Regions from separate parts of the Bradyrhizobium sp. LA2.1 genome, predicted to be linked through region 4. Evidence: predicted binding sites of a transcription regulator. Region 4 holds the regulator's gene; each other region holds the start of a gene.
What was found. The regulator LexA, encoded in region 4, represses DNA repair genes until DNA is damaged. The targets are predictions, from matches to a motif close to TGTTCNNNNTGTGTTCNG.
Positions count from the first base shown of each region.

Region 1: the regulator LexA is predicted to act here: its motif matches at 3,830-3,847, upstream of ABIB95_RS18820 (single-stranded DNA-binding protein).
Region 2: the regulator LexA is predicted to act here: its motif matches at 2,629-2,646, upstream of dinB (DNA polymerase IV).
Region 3: the regulator LexA is predicted to act here: its motif matches at 2,799-2,816, upstream of ABIB95_RS39935 (PA0069 family radical SAM protein).

Region 1 covers NZ_JBEPQI010000008.1:372,816-378,129, reverse strand. Annotated here, with positions in the region: gene ABIB95_RS18840 (outer membrane protein) at 1-701, opposite strand, end outside; gene ABIB95_RS18835 (outer membrane protein) at 891-1,643, opposite strand; gene ABIB95_RS18830 (outer membrane protein) at 1,867-2,556, opposite strand; gene ABIB95_RS18825 (outer membrane protein) at 2,790-3,551, opposite strand; gene ABIB95_RS18820 (single-stranded DNA-binding protein) at 4,001-4,498, shown strand; gene ABIB95_RS18815 (DUF2306 domain-containing protein) at 4,701-5,099, shown strand; gene gyrA (DNA gyrase subunit A) at 5,268-5,314, shown strand, end outside.
Region 2 covers NZ_JBEPQI010000016.1:15,667-20,980, forward strand. Annotated here, with positions in the region: gene ABIB95_RS27950 (tetratricopeptide repeat protein) at 1-545, opposite strand, end outside; gene dinB (DNA polymerase IV) at 1,339-2,586, opposite strand; gene ABIB95_RS27960 (hypothetical protein) at 3,236-3,529, shown strand; gene ABIB95_RS27965 (hypothetical protein) at 3,640-3,882, shown strand; gene ABIB95_RS27970 (hypothetical protein) at 4,182-4,538, opposite strand.
Region 3 covers NZ_JBEPQI010000030.1:113,206-118,519, forward strand. Annotated here, with positions in the region: gene ABIB95_RS39925 (acetate/propionate family kinase) at 1-235, opposite strand, end outside; gene ABIB95_RS39930 (phosphoketolase family protein) at 240-2,627, opposite strand; gene ABIB95_RS39935 (PA0069 family radical SAM protein) at 2,838-4,001, shown strand; gene ABIB95_RS39940 (VOC family protein) at 4,025-4,480, shown strand; gene rnhB (ribonuclease HII) at 4,557-5,314, shown strand, end outside.
Region 4 covers NZ_JBEPQI010000023.1:18,839-24,152, forward strand. Annotated here, with positions in the region: gene ABIB95_RS34240 (hypothetical protein) at 219-653, opposite strand; gene ABIB95_RS34245 (hypothetical protein) at 846-1,076, opposite strand; gene lexA (transcriptional repressor LexA) at 1,284-1,985, opposite strand; gene ABIB95_RS34255 (molybdopterin molybdotransferase MoeA) at 2,162-3,373, opposite strand; gene ABIB95_RS34260 (hypothetical protein) at 3,605-3,799, opposite strand; gene ABIB95_RS34265 (HAD family hydrolase) at 3,956-4,582, opposite strand; gene ABIB95_RS34270 (alpha-hydroxy acid oxidase) at 4,596-5,314, opposite strand, start outside.

The DNA.
Region 1 (5,314 bases), on a different contig from region 4:
TCCTGGCGGATCCGATCGGCGCGCGAGAACGTGCCGTTGTTGAACGTAAAGCGGTTGTCGCGCGATCCCATGAAGCCGTGCACATAATCGACGCCGACCACGATGTTGGGCGTTACGCCGAAATCGAGGCCAGCACCAACCGCTCCGCCCCAGCGCGTTTCATTCGCCCTGTCGAACACGAAGCCGGTGGCGGTGGTGAAGCCTTCGTATTTGTCGCTCACAACCATCGCACCACCCTTCGCGTAGAACAGCACATCGCTCCAGGCGTAGCCGACCTGGCCGGTCACGAGACCGAAGGCGTTGATCTTCGAGCGGTCTGAGCCGACGCCGCCGGCAGCCAGGCTCGGTCCATTGGAGCCGCTAAGGTGAGCCCAGTCGCCCTGGCCTTCCACGCCGAACACCCATGACGCGCTTTGCCAGCGAAAGCCGGCCTGGCCGCCAGCCACGCCGCCGGTCGCGGTGTGGCAGCCCTCCGATGCGGGGGGAGTGACCGGCGCACCGAGGATGTTGGCGACGATGTCCCAGCACTTATGGCTCCAGCCGCCACCACCGTTGGCGCCGATGTAGAAGCCGCTCCAGTCGTAGACCACGGCGATCATCGGGGCAGGAGCTTTGGTGTAGGGGCTCGCCGCCAGATCGGCCGCCGAAACGGACGTGGTCATCGCGACTATGCCGGCGGCGGCAAGCATAAACTTGTTCAAGACGGACCCCCCAAGGCCAAAGTTGTTGCGATCTTCGATACAACCTTCGAGGTGCGACAGTCTGTCACCGGAGGGTCACAGCGCGCCGAAAAATGGAACTTGTCCGCAAACGCTCATGCCGTACGCGCGAAAACAAAAAGGCCGGCGCAAGGCCGGCCTTTCGTAACGCGATGGCGTCGGAGGCGACGGTTAGTACTTCGCCACGACCGGGCCGCCGAAGGTGTAGTTCACGCGGACCGTGCCCATGTCGACGTCCTGCTTGATACGGTCGATGCGGTCGTTGATGCCGAGAAACGTGAACGAGTTGTTGCGCTTGCCCATGAACAGATGGTCGTATTCGATCGCAACGGACCAGTTCGGCGCGAAACCGAATTCGAGGCCGGTGCCGACCGCGCCGCCCCAGCGCGTCTCGCTTGCACTGTCGAGGACAACGCCGCCGATTAGACCGTTGTACTTGGCGTGCGTGACGGCCGCGCCGCCCTTCACGTACCAGAGCACGTTGTTCCAGGCATAGCCGACCTGGCCGGTGAACAAGCCAATCCCATCGATCTTGGTCTGGTTGACCAGCGGGGGCGGGGCAAGCACCAAGCTCGTATTCGAACCCTTCAGGTTGGCCCAGTCGCCCTGGGCTTCAAGGCCGAACACCCAGTTGGCCGACTGCCAGCGATAACCGACCTGGCCACCGACGACGCCGCCGGTCGCATTGTGACAGCCTTCAGCCGTGTCCGGACCCGCAAAGCCGAAGATGTTGTTGACATCCCAGCAGTTGCGGCTCGAGGCGCCGCCGCCGTTGATGCCGAGATAGAAGCCGGACCAGTTGTAGACCGAGGCCACAGCAATGGGCGCCTTGGTGTAGGGGCGGGCCGCCAAATCGGCCGCCGAGGCGGGAGCCAACGCGCTGAGTGCGAACAGACTGGCCGAGGCCAGCAAAACCTTCTTCATTTCAATTCCCCAGTTTCGTTTCTCTTTGTCGGCAAAAAACGGCCGACCCAATGACCCAACCGATGTCATCGCTCTACACCATTGAAGCCGAAGGTTGTGTCACCGGGATGCCACAGCTCTCCCCGAAAACGCTGGGAATCGGTTGGCCTGGATCGGTACGCGCAAAAACAAAAAGGCCGGCGCAAGGCCGGCCTTTCGTAACGCGATGCGTTGGAAGCGAAGCTCAGTACTTCGCGACCACCGGGCCCCCGAAGTGATAGTTCACGCCGACCTGCAGGGTGTGGAAGTTGAGCGTGCCGGTGGGCAGGGCGCCCGAGAAGTAGGTCTCGCCGCCGAGGCTGCGATAGAGGTACTCGCCCTTGACCGACCACTGCGGAGCGAAGAACGCCTCGACGCCCGCACCAACGGTCCAGCCGGAGTGCCACTTGCTGTCCGACGCGGTCAAGCCGAGAGCGGAGAGGCTGATCTTGTTGTCGATCCAGGCGTAGCCGCCGGTGCCGTAGAACAGGACCTGATTGACGGCGTAGCCGATACGGCCGCGCATGGTGCCCATGGCATCGGTCTTCGAGCTCGCCGTTGCGGTCACAACGCCGAAGCCGGGAACAACAGTGGCGCCGGTCACCGAAGCGCTGACGTCAGCCCAGGAACCATCCGCCTCGACGCCGAACACGACGTTGCCAGTCTGCCAGTTGTAGCCGGCGGTGCCGCCGACGAAGCCACCCTTCATCTTCGGGTCGCCGGAACCGTTTTCCCAGGCGCCGCCGCCGACGATACCGAGGTAGAAGCCGGTCCAGTTGTAGACCGAGGCCACCGCCACCGGAGCCTTGGTGTAGGGGCGCGCCGCGAGATCAGCGGCCGAAGCCGGAGCAGCGAGAGCGAACAAACAGGCCGAAGCCAACAAAACCTTCTTCATTTTCAAACTAATCCCAGTCCCGGTTTCTGTTTTTGCCTTCCGTGCGTTCGGAAGGACATCGGACGCCGTGGTCCAACTGATGTCGTGCTTACACGAGCAAAGCCGCAAGTTGTGTCTCCCAAAAGCCACAATAATCGCAAAACGTAACGGTGACTGACCTATAATTCCCGTTGCCCACGCAAAAAGGCCGGCGCGAGGCCGGCCTTTGATCTCCAAGCGATTTCAGAGGGATGTCAGTATCTTGCGATCATCGGGCCGCCCCAGCGATAGTTCACGCGGACGAGGCCGATATCGACGTCCTGGCTGATGCGATCGGAGCGTGTGGCAACGCCGAGCGGGGCGAAATTGCCGGATCCGGTGAAGCCGATGGTGCGGTTGCCGAGGAAGATGTGGTCGTATTCGAAACCCACGGTCCAGTTCGGGGCGAATCCGAACTCGACGCCCGCACCCACGGTGCCGCCCCAACGGGTCTCGTTGGCCCGGTCGAACTCGAGGCCGCTGGCGACGTCGAAGCTGCGGTAGCGATCGCCGACGACGGCGCCGCCGCCCTTCACGTAGACCAGGACGTTGTTCCAGGCGTAACCGACCTGACCGGTAATCAGGCCGAAGGCGTTGATCTTCGAACGATCGCGCAGGCCGCTGATCGCACTGATGTTGTCACCCGAGAAATCGGCCCAGTTGCCCTGGCCTTCGAAGCCGAACACCCAGTTGGCTGACTGCCAGCGGTAGCCGACCTGGCCGCCGACCGTGCCGCCGGTCGCGTTGTGGCAGCCTTCGCCTACGAGAACGCCACCGCCGATATCGACGTCCCAGCACTTGTGGCTGGTGCCGCCGCCGCCGTTGATACCGATGTAGAAGCCGCTCCAGTCGTAGATGGTCGCGATCATCGGTGCCGGAGCCTTGGTGTAGGGACGCGCAGCGAGATCTGCCGCGCTTGCGGGAGCCGACAGCCCCAACGCGATTGCACCAGTAATACCAATCAAAATCTTATTCATTGCAGTCCCCCCAGTTTCTGACCGCTTTTCGAAGTCCCCGAAGCGGCTGATCAGGCGCGACGCCTATAAGAATCTAATTTCGCGGCAAGCGTAGCTTAGGCGGGAGGCGGAGTCCGTCTCCGGAATGCAACAGTCGGGCGGCATCTGAACTGCTTCTAACTTGATGAATGTTAAGCTGTTTCGCCGTCCTCAGGAATTCGGGGAAATTCCATTTGGCGCAGGCCGTCTTTGTGCAGCGCGGTGTCGTCTTGCCAATGCAACAAGGTGAGGGGTGTCATAAGAACAAATCTGGAACGAACCCGTCAGGGGTGCTATATATGGGGATAAGTGGAGGGGTGACGGGCCGATCCGTCCGCGCAAGCGTATAGGGTCGCGTCAACAGGTTGCAGAGGACGCGGGCGCGTCCCGGGCCTTCTAAAATTCAGTGGCATTCGGAGTGGAGAGCGGCGATGGCGGGAAGCGTCAACAAGGTCATTCTGGTTGGAAATCTCGGCAAGGATCCCGAAATCCGCCGCACCCAGGACGGGCGGCCGATCGCGAATTTGAGCATCGCCACCTCGGAGACCTGGCGCGACAAGAACAGCGGCGAGCGCAAGGAAAAGACCGAGTGGCATCGCGTCGTGATCTTCAATGAAGGGCTCTGCAAGGTCGCCGAGCAGTACCTGAAGAAGGGCGCGAAGGTTTACATCGAGGGCGCGCTCCAGACCCGCAAATGGACCGACCAGAGCGGCGCCGAGAAGTACTCCACCGAGGTCGTGCTCCAGGGCTTCAACTCGACCCTGACGATGCTCGACGGCCGCGGCGGCGGTGGAGGCGGCAGCTTCGGCGACGAGCCGGGCGGCGATTTCGGCTCCTCCGGTCCCGTCAGCAGCGCGCCGCGCCGTGCCGTTGCCGCCGGCGGCGGCGGTGGCCGCAACAGCGACATGGACGACGACATCCCGTTCTGAGACGGGCGGGGGCGCTTCGCCCCTGATGTCACCTTGCTCGCGTAGAGCGACAGGATTCCTTACCAATTGACGGGCAAGGCTCGGTTTTTGCGGGCTTGCCTCATGTGCTGCCTCAAGCCTTTGACGAGGCACGATGTGAATGGTATTAACTTGATGTTAATCCTATTCACATGGGTCGGCCGTCGATTAGAGGAAGCCCTGCATGAGCGTTGCGCCACTGCTTGAGGCTGCTCCGGCGATCCCGCTGCATGCCTTTGCCGCCATGGCCGCCTTCGTGCTCGGCCTCGTTCAGTTTGCCGCCCCCAAGGGAACGCTGCCGCACCGGACGATCGGCTGGATCTGGGTGGGGCTCATGGCGGTCGTTGCGGCATCGTCGTTCTGGATCCACCAGATCCGTCTGGTCGGGCCGTTCAGCCCGATCCATCTCCTATCGATCTTCACGCTGGTGATGCTGCCGCTCGCGGTGTGGCGGGCGCACACCCACCGGGTCGCCGATCACCGGCGCATCATGATCATGACGTTCGTCGGCGCGCTGGTCATTGCCGGGCTGTTCACGCTTGTGCCTGGACGGATCATGCACCGGGTCATTTTCGGAGCCTAGGACGTGGTTCCCGGCGGCTCATTCCGACTTCGCTCGAGGCAGTGGTGCTGAGCTCGTAAGTCTCTGGAAAAACAGTCGGAAAAACCGCTTCCCCAGACCTCGCAAGGGTGGTTATCAGGGGGGCGATGCGCTATATGATTCCCAGATAAAATCTCACCGGATTTCCCCTTGGCTGACGACGACAACAAGCCCGGCGACCAGCCGGCGCAACCCTC
Region 2 (5,314 bases), on a different contig from region 4:
GTCCCGCAAATGGATGCAATCCGGCCGAGATGATAGAGCGCTTGCTCGCGGTTGCCCCGCTCGAGCTGCCACAGTCCATAATACTGCCACGTCAGCACGTGGTTCGGATCGGCCTTGAGCGCGCGCTCGTACCAGACCTGCGACTGCTCGTAGTCACCGAGCTTGCGGTAGGAGTAGCCGATGAGGTTGGCGACGTTTGGATTGTCGTCGTGGCCGAGCGTTTTCAATTGCTCAATCGCAGAGGCATAGTCAGTGCGGTCGTAGATCGCCGAATAAGCTGCGCGATACCCATGAGCAAAGGCGGGGGCGTCGAACAGGGACTGCTTGGCTTTTTTGGCCTTGGGCGCGTGAGTGGCCTTGGCGCCCGACCGCTTCGGGTATGACGAAGGGGGATAAGCGGAGCGTTGCCCCATCCCGCTATAGTCTGCGTCACTGCCACCTGGCCCAGTGCCCGGGGCCGCAACAGCCGAAGTGACCGAGAACGCAACGATCAGCGCAATCGAACACGTTGCCAGCGTCGCAATCCTGATCATCAAGTTGGTCATAGAAGCCTCCTACAAGCTACGCCTTCGAGCTCCCACTCCAGCCGAACATGTTAACTCCGGCTTATCTCAAACATTTCTGGAATAATATTCAGAAGAACGAGATTTGGTGTGACAGCAATGTTGTCTTATGAGCCGGTCAATGTCGCAGCAGGTCAAAAGCTGATGGTGCCGGAGCAGGAGTCCGCTGTCTCTTCTCGCGCGATAAGCGGACATATGGCTTAACCGCCGATCCCTTTCTGGCTTTGCTCAGACGCATCAGCGGCGTGCGTCTCAAGTGCTGTGGTAGCAAAGATCTTTCCGAGCCCAATCCCTGCCAGTGTAAGCCCTTGCGACGGCATATCGCCGCGTGGATTTATGGTGCGCTCGGAGGGCGTCCGTATTTGCTGTGATTTCAACGGGCTACAGCGGAGGAAACGAGTTTAGGTGCATTTCCCGCTCAAAAGAGCCTTTGGTCTAAAAGATCTCGGTTGATCAAGACCTGGAGGCATGAATTGGAGTTTGCCCCTCGCCTTGCCTTACCCCGACCTTCTCCAGGGTCTCCGCATAGCGGAATCAACATCTGTTGGATTATTCAACGATTTCAAGCCGTATTTGAAAAATGCGCAGAATTGCGCCCCAGCAATATCAATCGCTTGGCAGTTGTTTCCAAGTGAAAGAGGGGCATTCGAGACGGTCGAAGATCTAACCGCAACGGCACCGCGAGCGATCCATCAGCGACAGGCAATGTCTCCGAGAACGGCGGCCGCTCCGTCGGTGGTTTGCGCGACACGTACGCTTCGGACGCACAAGGTGATCACAGGTCCTTTTCGGCGAGCTCGCGAAACTCGTCGGGAACGGAACGAGAGATGCCGAGCGCCACCGAGCCATATCCAATCGCGTCCCACCCGAAGCGATCGCGGATCTTGTCGACGGCACGGTCGGCCGCCCATCGTGCCATGCCGACTTTGCTGCCGGGGCGACGGCGCTCATCTTTAAGCCCAAGCGGAAGTTCAAGCTCCAGATCCCAGTGCTCCTCGAGATGCGACACGGAGATCGCCAGCAGCGAGATAGTCTTCTCATCAGCGCGTTCTGCGAGGATCGCGCGCACGAGATCCTCGGCAATCTCGGCAAGGATCACGGTCGCGGAAACTGGTGCATCGAGCGTGACTGACCGGGTGGCCGAATTCAGATTGGCGAAACGAACGCGAACCGTCACGGTTCGGCCAGGCCTGGATTTGGCGCGGAGCCGGGTGCCGATCCGGTCAGCGAGGTGAAGCAGGGTTGGTCGGAAAACTTGCTCTTCGGCAGGCTTCCTGCCAATTGCCGATTGCGCTCCTGCCGATCGGGCTCGGCTGTGCGCCTTGATTTCCCGTGGATCACGATTCCACGCAAGCGCGGCGAGTTTCTCCCCTGCCGCGGGGCCAAGCAGCCGCTCGAGCGACCATCCCGGCGCCTTTGCCAGTTGCCCGATTGTTAGCACGCCGATCTCGGCGAGCCGCGCCTTCGTGACCGGACCCACGCCCCACATCAGTTCGACGGGCAAACGGTGAAGGAATTCCAGCTCGGTGTCGGGATCGACGACCACGAGCCCGTCGGGCTTGGCCACCTGCGAGGCAATTTTTGCCAAATGCTTGGTGCGCGCCACACCAACCGAGATTGGAAGACCAAGCTCGGCCCGCACGCGCTGGCGGATTATGTTTGCAATTTCGGCGGGCGGACCGAAGAGATGAGTGCAGCCCGCAACCTCGGCGAAGGCCTCGTCGATGGAAATCCGTTCCACAAGCGGCGTGAAATCGCCGATCACCTTGATGGCGGCATCACCTAGCCGTTGGTATTCCCTAAAGTGCCCGCCGACAAAAGTGATTTGCGGACAGAGCTTGCGCGCTAGTCGTCCCGTCATGCCGCCGCGCACTCCGAAGGCCTTGGCTTCGTAAGAAGCCGCAAGCACAACTCCACCGCCCACGGCGATTGGTTTGCCGCGCAACGACGGGTCCAGCAGCTGCTCGACCGAAGCATAGAAGGCGTCCAGGTCCGCATGCAGGATGGTGGCTGTCGTTGCCATCCCGATCGCTTGTCGGTGACGTTTCAAGGACGTTTCAGCTATGAGAACATAATGAGAACAATCACGGTGGATGTCAAGCCGCGCAGACGCCTCGAGTACGACGCGGCGTCCGATACGTTTAGGCCCGCCACCGTAGCGGACAATCGGCCGCAGGAAAATGACGCGAAATGCGAGTTCGCGTGCAACACGGTGGAGCAGAACCGCGACTCCCAATCCGGCCCGTGCCAGGGAGCACCGAACGCCCAATCGATGACCGGGAATATTTTGGACACGATATATCGCACTGCCTGCTTGTTCTCCGGCGAGGCGGCCGCAACTACGGCTTTGATCTTTTCTTTATCGGTGTCCCGCCGATCATGCGTGCCCGTTGTGAAGGCCTTGCTCTGCGCGACGGCCGCATAGACGTGCGGCTCGAACAGTCGCAGTGCTTTGAGTGCGACCGTATCGATGAGATTAACCTCCAGACCTCGAGGTTCTCGGTGCCAAAGTCAGTTGTACCTCGGCGCCGCCGATGAACCGCTTGGCGGCGCGCAGATTGCGGAAGAAGTGCTTTATCCCGCCGTTCCACAGGTTGCCCCACCGGGTTTGATCGAAGGCGAGATCGGTCGGCAGAGCCGCCGTAAGCACCTCGGAAAGAACGATATTGCCGATGCGCGCCCCCCTCGACGACCGGCACGTCGAAAGCGGTTTGCACGACCTTCCCGAGGTACTTGCGGCCGTCGCCGGGCGTCCCGCCGTCGAACGCGCGTTCTACGATGTCGCGCTGGTAGAGCAGCAGGTAGGTAAGCCCGGGAAGGCTCGCGGGCGCCTTGATGTGTCGGATGACCGTCCGGATCTATTCCGGCTCGAGCCGATCGATGTCATCGATCACCACCAGGATCTTCTGCGGCAGCGTCCGAGCGCGGCGGCGCTATCTCGGACGGTACGAGAGATGACATGTTGACTGCCATTGCTAGAAACTGATTTAGCCCTCGCCGCCATGGCCGAGGCGTTGAACCGATCTAGAGTGGAGGAAGCATGGCTTCGAACGTTCTCGCCTGGGTTACCTCCTGAATGGCGCCGTTTTCTTCCATCAAGCACACAGAGCGGTTCGACGATCGCCATGCTCTTCTCGAGATATTGGCATTCGAACCGCCGACAGCCGGCGCGCTGGCGCTCGCCATCCTGTTCGAGCAGGCTCGAAGAAAGACGATGCGAGTGTGGGCCGAGCAGTCGCCTTTTGAGCTCAAGGACGCGCTCAAGCGTCGAGGGTACCGCTGGAGCAACGGAAGCTACGGCAGGCCACGGTCGTGGTAAATCGACGTCGACGAAAGCAAGCTGGACGACGAAATCGCGCTCCTCAAAACCGAGATTTACCTCAGGGAAGTGGAGCCACGCTTGCAGGTCTGACAGCATTCGACCGGTTTTCGGTCCGAGCGTGAAGGCACGACAGGGTGTCGTCGATAGCGGCGCCGGCGGCTGTGCGCGTCGTGACCATCAGTCTCTCCTTCGACCGGTCCTTCGCCGAACCGACCCACGTATGACCCACCCGACAGCGTCGGTCGCCTCGCCAAGACGAAGAAGGATCTGCCGCTTCGAACTCCGTGCGCTCGCGGTCAGCCCATGCTCCCCGGCATGAAACAGCGTACTGTCGCATGACCATTTAGGTAGTAGGGCCAGACCATCGTGCGGCCAGCACGGTTCGGTCCGTCCACGACAGCGTCATTCGGAACATCAACCCACTCGCCATCGATGCGCACCCGATAGTGACCATCCTTAGTTTCCCAATCGACGTCATCAACGTGCTTCGCATCGCTGCCGTCGCAGCAGGGCCCTTTGCCACTATGCAAGCTTTCATACCAACCGTGCAACTCAGGGTGCTGATAATCGTGGGCGTGTCCGTGACCGATGGTAGAAATCGGCAGCATGACAGTAAATACGACAAGCGCCGCATGCCAACGGTGATCGGTCATCTCAGACGTAATCCCGAGAATCTTTGTGCAGTCAGGAAATTCATCTAGCCGCATCAGTATGCGAAGCTTTCTCAGCTCGTCGCTGGTAATCGTCGGCAAGGGTCTTAAGCTGACCTGCAATCGCTCGGTCGGTCATGGCTTGGGCGGCGCGGAGCAAAGTCCGCGCTGTCTCTAAATATGCCTTGCCTCGTTGTGACATCTCGACCGTCATAAGCCCTCGCGCGGTTCTCTGGGAAGCTGGTCGAAGGCAGTCTGGAGCCATCCCACCCACCTGCGATCACTTTCCCTGCCGGCTCTGAAGCGATCGACGCACTTCTTGGAACAAAGCGGGGTCCGCCACGAGTAGTGCCGGACGAGACCAAACTTGCCATTACAAACTGCGCATCGCGCGGCGCTGCCAGGTCTAAGACTTTCGGAGCAATTTGGCATTGTAGTCTCCTCTTCTTTTTCGCAGCTGTTCGTCGACCTTTTTTCACTGTCGCACTCAAGCCTGTGCGCTTTTCCAACGCACGCAGCTTAGGATGATCACGATCAGCAGCTCAATTGAACGTAGGTAATCGTTCGCCATCTAAAGGGGGCGACGGAACGATACGAAGGTCTAGAGGGCGCCCGCCGTTAAAGCCGACCATATTCACAACGGGTCAAAACGCGAAGAAGTCAACGCGAGAAAATCCGGTGCGCTACGCCCCGCCGAGCGGGCCTTGCGATGCGAGCGGGGCGACGGGCTCGTGGTGCCATTTCGCTCACGTTCCGGACGGTCCAACGTGCGGGCGAAA
Region 3 (5,314 bases), on a different contig from region 4:
CCTCGATGAAGTCGAGCACCTCCGCGAACAGATGACCGCTGTCCGCATCGGATGCTTCCCTCTGCGTCTCGAACAGGTCTCCGCCCGCAGGGCTTTTCACCACGAGCCGCGGCTTCGCCTCATGCTCGTCGAGCAGGCCCTTGCAGAGCAGGGCAGGCTCGTCCGCCGCGATGTCGAACAGGCCGAACTTGATGCTCGACGAGCCCGAGTTGAGCACGAGTGCCGACGCCGTCATGACGTCAACCCGCTTTGCCCGGCCAGACCCAGTCGCGAATTTCAGGCATGTCCTCGCCGTGTTCGCGCACATAGTGCGAATGTTCGATCAGTCTGTCGCGGAACTGCTGTTGCACCTGCGCGGCCTTGGTCGCCAGACCCGGCACGCGCGCGATCGCCTCGATCGCGAGGTGATAGCGGTCGAGCCCGTTGAGCACGACCATGTCGAACGGCGTCGTCGTGGTGCCTTCCTCGGCAAAGCCGCGCACATGCATTCCGGCATGGTTGGTGCGGTTATAGGTGAGACGGTGGATGAGATAGGGATAGCCGTGATAGGCGAAGACCACGGGCTTGTCTGGTGTGAACAGGCTGTCGAAGTCACGGTCGGACAGGCCGTGCGGGTGCTGGTCTTTCGGCTGCAGCGTCATGAGGTCGACGACGTTGACGACGCGGATCTTCAGGTCGGGCAGCGCCTTGCGCAGCAGATCGACGGCGGCGAGCGTCTCCAATGTCGGCACGTCGCCGGCGCAGGCCATCACGACGTCGGGCTCGCCATCCGCATCCTCCGTGCCGGCCCAGGTCCAGATGCCGATGCCGGCATCACAATGCGTGGCGGCGTCCTGCATCGACAGCCATTGCGGCGCCGGCTGCTTGCCGGCGACGATGACGTTGATGCGGTCATAGGTGCGCAAGCAGTGATCGGCGATCCACAACAGCGTGTTGGCGTCGGGTGGGAAGTAGATGCGGACGATGTCGGCCTTCTTGTTGGCGACGAGATCGACGAAGCCGGGATCCTGATGGCTGAAGCCGTTATGGTCCTGCCGCCAGACATGCGAGGTCAGGAGATAGTTCAGCGAGGCGATCGGTCGCCGCCAGGGCAGATGTCGCGTCACCTTCAGCCATTTGGCGTGCTGGTTGAACATGGAATCGACGATGTGGATGAAGGCCTCGTAGCAGGAGAACAAGCCGTGCCGTCCGGTGAGCAGATAGCCCTCGAGCCAGCCCTGGCAGAGATGCTCGCTCAAAACCTCCATCACCCGGCCGTCCTGTGCGAGATGCACGTCGTAAGGCTCCGTCGGTTCCATCCAGACCCGTTCGGTCGCCTCGAACACGGCGTCGAGCCGGTTTGACGCGGTCTCGTCCGGGCCCATGATGCGGAAGTTGCGCGTCTCGGCGTTGAGGCGGATGACGTCGCGCAAAAATTTGCCGAGTTCACGCGTCGCTTCGCCCGTCACCCCGCCCGGCTGCGGCACGTCCAACGCAAAACTGCGGAAGTCCGGCAGCTTCAGCTCCTTCTTCAGCAGGCCGCCGTTGGCGTGCGGATTGGCGCCCATGCGCCTGTTACCTTCGGGCGCGAGCGCCTGGAGCTCGGGAATGAGCGCGCCGGTGCCGTCGAACAGTTTTTCGGGCTCGTAGCTGCGCATCCAGTCTTCGAGGATTTTCAAGTGCGCCGGGTTCTCGCGACAGCTCGCAACGGGAACCTGATGCGCGCGCCAAAAGCCCTCGACCTTCTTGCCGTCGACCTCCTTCGGGCCGGTCCAGCCCTTCGGGCTGCGCAGCACGATCATCGGCCAGCGCGGCCGCTCGACGCTCTTGCGGCCGTCGCGGGCATGCTGCTGGATCGAGCGGACGCTGGCGAGCGCGACGTCGAGCGCGTCCGCCATGGCTTGGTGCATCAATTCGGGATCGTCACCTTCGACGAACAGCGGCTCGTGGCCGAACCCGCGGAACAGGTCGCGGATCTCCGCGTCGCGCATCCGTCCGAGCACGGTCGGGTTCGCGATCTTGTAGCCGTTGAGATGCAGGATCGGCAGCACGGCGCCATCATGGGCGGGATTGAGGAACTTGTTCGAGTGCCAGGACGCCGCGAGCGGGCCGGTTTCCGCTTCGCCATCGCCGACGACACAGGCGACGATCAGGTCGGGATTGTCGAATGCGGCGCCATAGGCGTGCACCAGCGCGTAGCCGAGCTCGCCGCCTTCGTGGATCGAGCCCGGCGTTTCCGGTGCCGCGTGGCTCGGAATGCCGCCGGGGAAGGAGAACTGCCTGAAAAGTTTTCGCAATCCGTCCGTATCGCGCGCGACGTCAGGATAGATCTCGCTGTAGCTGCCCTCGAGATAGGTGTTGGCCACCATGCCCGGGCCGCCATGGCCGGGACCGCAGATATAGAGCACGCTGACATCGAGCGCGCGGATGACGCGGTTGAGATGGGCGTAAATGAAGTTCAAACCGGGCGTCGTGCCCCAATGGCCGAGCAAGCGCGGCTTGATGTGCTCCGGCCGCAACGGCTCGCGTAGCAGCGGATTGTCGAGCAGATAGATTTGCCCGACGGAGAGGTAGTTCGCGGCGCGCCAATAGCGATCGAGCAGATCGAGGTCGCTGCTCCCTGAGGCCGATTGTCGTTGATTTGTCATGTTCCTGCTGACCTTCACCTAGCGATCGTCACCAACTTTGTTCCGGTGCGATTGATCCCTGTCCGGCATCGAACCGGATCGCCGCGCCGGATGTGTTGCGTGAGGTCAAAGGGCCGCGCCCGAAATTTGGGCGGCTACTGTGCATGGGGTTGTTTTTCAGTTTTTTGTTTGTGTTCTTGATTTGTTCCTTTGGCGTGCTATCTTGGCTTCATGAGTCCAGCATCCTCTCATGCTCTCAAGCACCCGCCGGTCACGGCGCCCTCCGAGCCGGCGGGTGCGGACTCTGATTTTCCCGAACTGGCGGTCGCCATCGACAAGCAGCGCAGGCGAGGGCGGGGCGCCCAGTCCAATGCCAGCGGCCGCTTCGAGGCCGAGGCCCGCGTCGCCTTCGACGATGGCTGGCAGAGCCTGGAGGAGCTGCCGCCGTTCAAGACCACCGTCGGCGTCGACACCTCGCGCAAGGTGATCACCCGCAACGAATCCCCCGATATCGGCTTCGACCGCTCGATCAATCCCTATCGCGGCTGTGAGCACGGCTGCGTCTATTGCTTCGCGCGGCCGACGCACGCCTATCTCGGCCTGTCGCCGGGGCTCGACTTCGAGTCAAAGCTGTTTGCCAAGCCAGATGCGCCGGCGCTGCTCGAGAAGGAGCTGGCCGCGACCGGCTACGAGCCGCGGATGATCGCGATCGGCACCAACACCGATCCCTATCAGCCGATCGAGCGCGAGCGTAAGATCATGCGCGGCATTCTCGAGGTGCTGGAGCGCGCCGGCCATCCCGTCGGCATCGTCACCAAGTCGGCGCTGGTGGTGCGCGACATCGACATTCTCGCGCGGATGGCCAAGCGCAACCTCGCCAAGGTCGGAATTTCCGTCACCTCGCTCGATCCAAAGCTGGCTCGCACCATGGAGCCGCGCGCATCGACGCCGCCGAAGCGGCTGGAAGCGCTGAAGCAGCTTTCGGACGCGGGTATTCCGACCACCGTGATGGTCGCGCCCGTGATCCCCGCGCTGAACGATTCCGAGATCGAGCGCATTCTCGATGCCGCCGCCCATGCCGGCGTCAAGGAAGCCTCCTACGTGCTGTTGCGGCTGCCGCTGGAGGTTCGCGATCTCTTCCGTGAATGGCTGATGGCCAACTATCCGGACCGCTACCGCCACGTTTTCACGCTGATCCGAGACATGCGCGGCGGCCGCGACTACGACGCGAAATGGGGCGAGCGGATGAAGGGCACCGGACCGATGGCCTGGACCATCGGCCGCCGCTTCGAGATCGCCTGCGACAGGCTTGGGCTGAACAAGCGGCGCTCCAAGCTGACGACGGATCACTTTGCGAGGCCGAAGCGGAACGGCGATCAGCTCAGCCTGTTCTGACCGGGAAGCGAAAGAGGCGTAGCATGAGCCAGGAACTTGCCGCGCCGGTGCCGCGGCTCACCGTCATCACACTGGGTGTGAGCGACATTCGCGCCAGCATCGCCTTCTATGACGCGCTCGGCTTCTCGCGTCGGCTGAAGGCGACCGGCGAGGCCGTCGCCTTCTACGATACCGGTGGTCCGGTGCTGGCCCTGTTTCACTGGGATAAGCTCGCGGCCGATGCCAAGTTGCCGGACAATCCGAGGCCCGCGACCTTCCGCGGCATGACGCTCGCCTGGAACTGCGCCACGCGCGGCGAGGTCGATGCGGTTCTGGCCTTCGCCGTCGGCAAGGGCGCCGCGCTGGCGAAAGCGGCGCATGAGACCGACTACGGCGGTTATTCCGGCTATTTCGCCGACCCCGACGGCCATCCCTGGGAAGTCGTGGTCGCGCCGGGCATCGAGGTCGGAGAGGACCGGCGGGTGCATCTGGCCGAGTAGGCGGCTGGTCTGAATAGCGGGAATTGTCCGGGGTACCCGGTTGCGCCGGCCGGGCCGCTTGCGCACGATCCCGGCCATGATTCGAGATAAGTCCGCCAGGAAGCCAGTCAAAGAGACGCCAAAGAAGGCCGCGCCCGCCAAGGCGAGCTTCCGCCGCGAGCGCGCGCTGATCAAGCGCGGTGTCTGGCCGATCGCGGGTTGCGACGAGGCCGGTCGCGGGCCGCTGGCTGGTCCCGTAGTGGCAGCCGCCGTGATTCTCGATCCCGACCGCATTCCCCGCGGCATCGACGATTCCAAGCGCCTGACCGCCGAGGAACGGGAACGGCTGTTCGACAAGATCTGCGCCACCGCGCAGGTCTCGGTCGCCGTCGCCTCGCGCTCCCGGATCGACCGCGACAACATCCTGCGTGCCTCGCTGTGGGCGCTGAAGCGCGCCGTGGTGGCGCTGCCCGACGCGCCGCGTCACGTGTTTGTCGACGGCCGCGATCGGCTCGACACCGCCTGCGACTGCGAGGCCGTGATCGGCGGCGACGGCATCGTCCTGTCGATCGCCGCAGCCTCGATCATCGCCAAGGTGACGCGCGACCGGTTGATGTGCGCGCTGGCGCAGGACTGCCCCGGCTATGGTTTCGAGCAGCACAAGGGCTACGGCGTTCCCGAGCATCTCGACGCGCTCGACCGCCTCGGTCCTACCGTCCACCACCGCAGCTTCTTCGCCCCCGTCGCCGCGGCGCGGGCCAAGCACATGCCCTGGACCGTCGAGCCGGTGCAGGACCTGTTCGCGGTGACCGAGGTCGAGGTGCAGGTGGAAGCAAGCGTTGAAATTGATGCGTC
Region 4 (5,314 bases):
GTGCCCGCCGTCTCAAGTCGCACCAAGCATCGGCCATTTGGCTGCGGAACGGACGTTCAAAATTCAGGCAGGACAGCGCAAACTTCGTGCGGTGGGAGACGCCACGGCTTGGTCCGCCCGATGGCGTTTCGCGGGACACAAACGACACCATCTCGCCGGCCTCGGCCGGCGATGGCGATTTCAATCCTGGCCCGACCTGCCGGCCGGGAATGGCTGCATCAGCCGATCGGCAGGCGGGTGATGGTTGTCCGGCTGTCGGTGATGGTCTGCGGCTTGTGCTCGCGCTCGCCGAGCGGCTGGGTCACCGGTAGCTGCAGCACGGTCGCACGCTGGCCTTCGACCAGCTGCGTCACCAGCACGGATTTGCCGTCGGGGAATTCGATCGCATCATGATGGCGATCGGGAATGTGCGGATCGATCTTGCCGAACTTGCCGACGCGCGAATTGACGGTGCGCGTCCAGATCCAGCGATTGTCGTAGCGGACGTTGTCGGCGAAGGCGAGCTCCGTCCCCGGGAGCAGGCAGACCGCGACGGTCGGATCGGCCGCGGAGGCAAAGCCGCGCGTCGAGGTGCCGCGGAAGGTTGTCGTGACGATCGTCTCGCCGACTTCGGCGGGACGCGACGCGACGGCATGCAGGCTGTAGTCACACATCGGGTGCTCCTCATGCAGGGATAGCGACCCACGTCTCTTAATCGAGGCGCAGGCCTCTATCAGAGTGGAAATACCAAACGTTCTGCCGGGTTGTAGGCAAATCTACGGCTCGCCGCCGCAGGCCGCAATCACATTAACTTTCCCGAATCCACCAGGAACAAAGCCCGCCCCTTTGCATTCTGCAGGCGCGTGTCAGCGCCCCGCAGGCGCCGACCAGCCGGAATATTGCCAGCCCGGCCGCGACGGTTGGCCGACGGCGTCGAGGGCCCTGCGGACTTGCTCGCCTACGGCGGTGTCCTTGCGGACATGGGGCCGCGATTGCGCGGCCAAGGCTTGCACGGCCAAGGCTTGCACGTCCAAGGCTTGCGACGCTGATGCTGCGATCAGCGCCACAGCAATTGTGCTCAGAACGATCCGGCGCATGACTTCTCCTCGAACCTGAAGGCCGCGAAGCAGGGCTGCTTCGTGCGGCGTGCCGAGGATTTACCGCTGGAGGAGGGGCCGGATAATCTGCGCGAAACCAGAAAGACTATCCAGCGGAAGCGGACAATCGTCCGCTCCAATCTCGGATCGGCGATGCCGATCGAAAGCGCGCGGGGCGCGAAATGACCAATACCGGCGCGTCCGGTATCAATACTTCCGGTACAGCCCGATCAGCTTGCCCTGGATCTTCACCCGGTTGGGCGGGAGGATGCGGACCTCATAGGCGGCGTTGGCGGGCTCGAGCGCGATCGAGGCGCCGCGGCGGCGGAAGCGCTTCAGGGTTGCTTCCTCGTCGTCGATCAGCGCCACCACGATATCGCCGGTATCGGCGCTCTCGTTGCGCTGGATCAGCGCCATGTCGCCGTCGAGAATGCCGGCCTCGACCATGGAATCGCCGCGCACTTCGAGCGCGTAATGTTCGCCCGAGCCGAGCATGTCAGGCGGTACGCTGATGGTGTGGCTGCGGGTCTGCAAGGCCTCGATCGGCGTACCGGCCGCGATGCGGCCCATCACGGGGACCGCGACGGGGCGCTCGCCCTCGTCCGCCGGTGGGCTCGAAGTCGTGCGGACCTTGCCGAGATTGCCTTCGATGACGCTCGGCGTGAAGCCGCGGCGGCTGCCGGCAGCGGCCTGAAGCTCGGGCAGCTTGATCACCTCGATGGCGCGGGCCCGGTTGGGCAGGCGCCGGATGAAGCCGCGCTCCTCGAGCGCAGTGATCAGGCGATGGATGCCCGATTTCGAGCGCAGGTCGAGCGCGTCCTTCATCTCATCGAAGGAGGGCGGCACGCCGCTTTCCTTCAGCCGTTCGCTGATGAACCGCAGGAGCTCGTATTGTTTGCGCGTTAACATCTCGACCAAAATCCCCCGGTTGATGTCGTTCGATTCCGAGACGCTGAATTCAGCAGTAAGCCGCTACATTCTCGAAACAAATCATGAACGGACACTATATGTTCGATACATGTTCCGCAACTGCTTAATTTACCGTGAACGCGACAAAGTTCGCGGAACGCACGCGAACGAAGCGCTTAGACGGGCAACCGCAAGACCTCGCAAGGCGTGCCGGCTTCGGCCTTCGACGCGAATGGCGCGCGCACGAGAAGTGCCTGTGCCGCAGCGAGATTCGCAAGCAGCGAGGAATCCTGGTGATTGACCGGAAGGGCGACGAGCGTGCCGTCGTCGCGCAGCTCGAGGCGTGCGCGCAGGTAATCCTCGCGCTGGTCGTTGGCGCCGACATCGCGGCCGAGCACCGCGCGTTCGCGGCGGTGATGAATCATCGAACGGCCCGAAAGCGCGCGAATCAATGGCACCATGAACAGGAAGCCGCAAACGTAGGATGACACGGGATTGCCGGGCAGGCCGATCACACGCATCGCCCCGAGCCGCCCGTTCATCATCGGCTTACCGGGCCGCATCGCGATCTTCCAGAACGCCATCGAGATACCTTCGTCCCTCAGCGCCTGCTGGACCAGATCGTGGTCGCCGACAGAGGCGCCGCCGGTCGTGATCAGGATGTCCGCGCCGCTCTCCCGCGCGCGGCCGATGCCGGCCGTGGTGGCCTCCAGCGTATCGGCGGCAACGCCGAGGTCGATGGTATCGGCGCCCTCGCTGCGGGCGAGCGCGTGCAGGGCGTAGCCGTTGGAATAGACGATCTGGCCGGGACCGGGCGTGGTGCCCGGTATCACCAACTCGTCGCCGGTCGCGAGGATCGCGACCTTCGGGCGTCGTCGGACTGGCAGTTGCGGGTAATTCATGCCGGCGGCGAGCGCGAGGTCGCGCTCGGTGAGCCGGGCCCCCTTGCGCAGCAGCACGTCGCCTTCCGAGAAGTCGACGCCGGCGGGGCGGATGTGCCGCCCCGTTACGGCGGCTTCCTTGATGGTGATGCGCTTGCCGTCCGTGATCGTGTCCTCCTGGATCACGACCGCATCAGCGCCATCGGGAACGACACCGCCGGTGAAGATACGCACGGCCTCGCTGGCGCCGACCGATCCCGCAAACGGGCGGCCCGCCGCGACCTCGCCGATCAGGGTGAGCTGGGAGTCGATCTTGGCCGCATCGACCGCGCGCACCGCATAGCCGTCCATTGCCGACATCGCTTGCGGCGGCTGCGTGCGCCGCGCGGCGACGTCGCGCGCGAGCACACGGTGGAAGGCCGCGTCGAGCGCGATCATCTCTTCAGGCAGCGGCTCTGCGCCCGCCAGCACCGCGGCGAGCGCGTCGGAAACCGGCATCAGGGCCACGGGTGAAAACTCCTGCTGGGCCCGTTCGGGCAAATCGGCGGCGAGAGTTCTAGCCGAGTGCAGGCGCAGAGGCAAAACAGTGGCCGCGCAGGATGATTTATCCTGCGTCATCCGCTCTGCGATGAAGGGTGAGCATCACGTCCGCCGCGGCATGATCCAGAAGGCGAGACAGACCGGTACGAGGATGGCCATGGCGAGGACGAGAAGGACGAGAGCCACGGCCAGCATCGGTCAGCCCCCCGGCGGCTTGTACGGACTGACGTCCGGCGCTGCGGGGCCCTGATCCTTGTCAGGCAGCGGGTCGGCCTGGGATTTCAGGTCGGCGGCCTTGCTGATCAGCTTGGCGGAAAGCTCAGAATCCGAGGTGGTCCTGGCGAATTTCATCAGCAGAGAGGCCTGCTTGGTGAGGTAGGTTTTGCCCAACACGACGATAAGCCCGATGTAGAATTCCCAACGGACTCATGAGTCCTGAGAGGGGCAATCGTTCCTGGAGCTCTGTATAAAAATGTACAAAGGGTTTTGGTTCCTCGCCCCCGGGGCAAAATAGTTCCATTCGCGGCCCGTCGGCTTGCCGGCCAGAGATCAGATGCCGAGCGCCTTGAGGGCGTTCCCGACGTCGCGGGGCGAGGTCACGTGGACCGTGGTCAGGCCGCGCGACCGCGCTCCTTCGATGTTCGCGGCAAGATCGTCGAAGAACACGATACGGTTCGCCGGCACGCCGATCGCGGCCACGACATGGTCGAAGGCCTCCACATCCGGTTTGCGCAGGCCGATGCTGGACGACAGATACAGCTCGCGGAAATGGCCGAGCAGGCCAGCATATTCCTTCGAGAAGTGGTCCACATGCGGCCGGTTGGTGTTGGAGAACGCGTAGAGCGGCAACTGCTTTGCCGCACGCGGCAGCAGCTCAGCGATATCGGGCATCTCGCCGGCGAAGATTGCGTTCCAGCCCTCCAGGAACTGCGCGTCCGAGATGCCGATCCCGAGCGCGACACGCAGCGAGTCAAAATAGGCCTCGTCGCTGATCTTGCCGACCTCGTGCAGCCGGTAGGCTTCGCTGTCCCGCACATAGCGCGCGACGATGGCTTCCGGCTTGCAGCCGGCATGTCCCGCCCAGCAGGCGATCGCCTTGGAGAAATCGATGTCGAGCACGACGCGCCCGAGATCGAACAGCAGCGCGTCCGCGCTGCCGGGAGAGAGCGAGCTCATTGCATCCTTTCACTCAATATCGATAGGGGTCGTGGTCGAACAGCGGGAACGCGCTAAACACGCTCGGCGCATTCGTTGCGGTCGCCTGGTGCAGGCAGGACTTGTCGACCTCGGCGAACGAGGTAGCGCCCAAAAGGCCGAGGCAGCGCAGCACCTCGTCCTCGAGCAGCTCCAGCATGCGCCTCACGCCGGCCTCGCCGGCTGCGGCCAATGCCCAGCATTGCAGCCGGCCGATGCCGACCATGTCCGCGCCCGCCGCGATCGCCTTGACGATGTCGGTGCCGCGGCAGAAGCCGCCGTCGACCATGATCTTGGCGCGTCCCTTCACGGCCTCGACGATCTCGGGCAGCACATGCATGGCACCGCGGCCGTGATCGAGCTGGCGGCCGCCATGGTTGGAGACGTAGATCCACTCCACGCCGTGATCGACCGCGATCCGGGCGTCCTCGGCGGTGGCGATGCCCTTCAGGATGAGCGGGATCTTGAACTTGTCCTTGATCATCTTCACGGTCCGCCACTCCAGGCCCTTCTGGTAATCGCCGCCGGTGGCGCGCAGGCGGCTCTCGCGAACATAGCGCTTGGCAATGTCACGTTCGCGACGGCTGTAATGGGCGGTGTCAACAGTCAGGCAGAAGGCAGCGTAGGCGTTCTTCTCGCTCCGGCTGACGACATCGGCCACGAAGTCGTCATCACCGCGCACATAGAGTTGATAGAGCCGCAGCGCATCAGGGG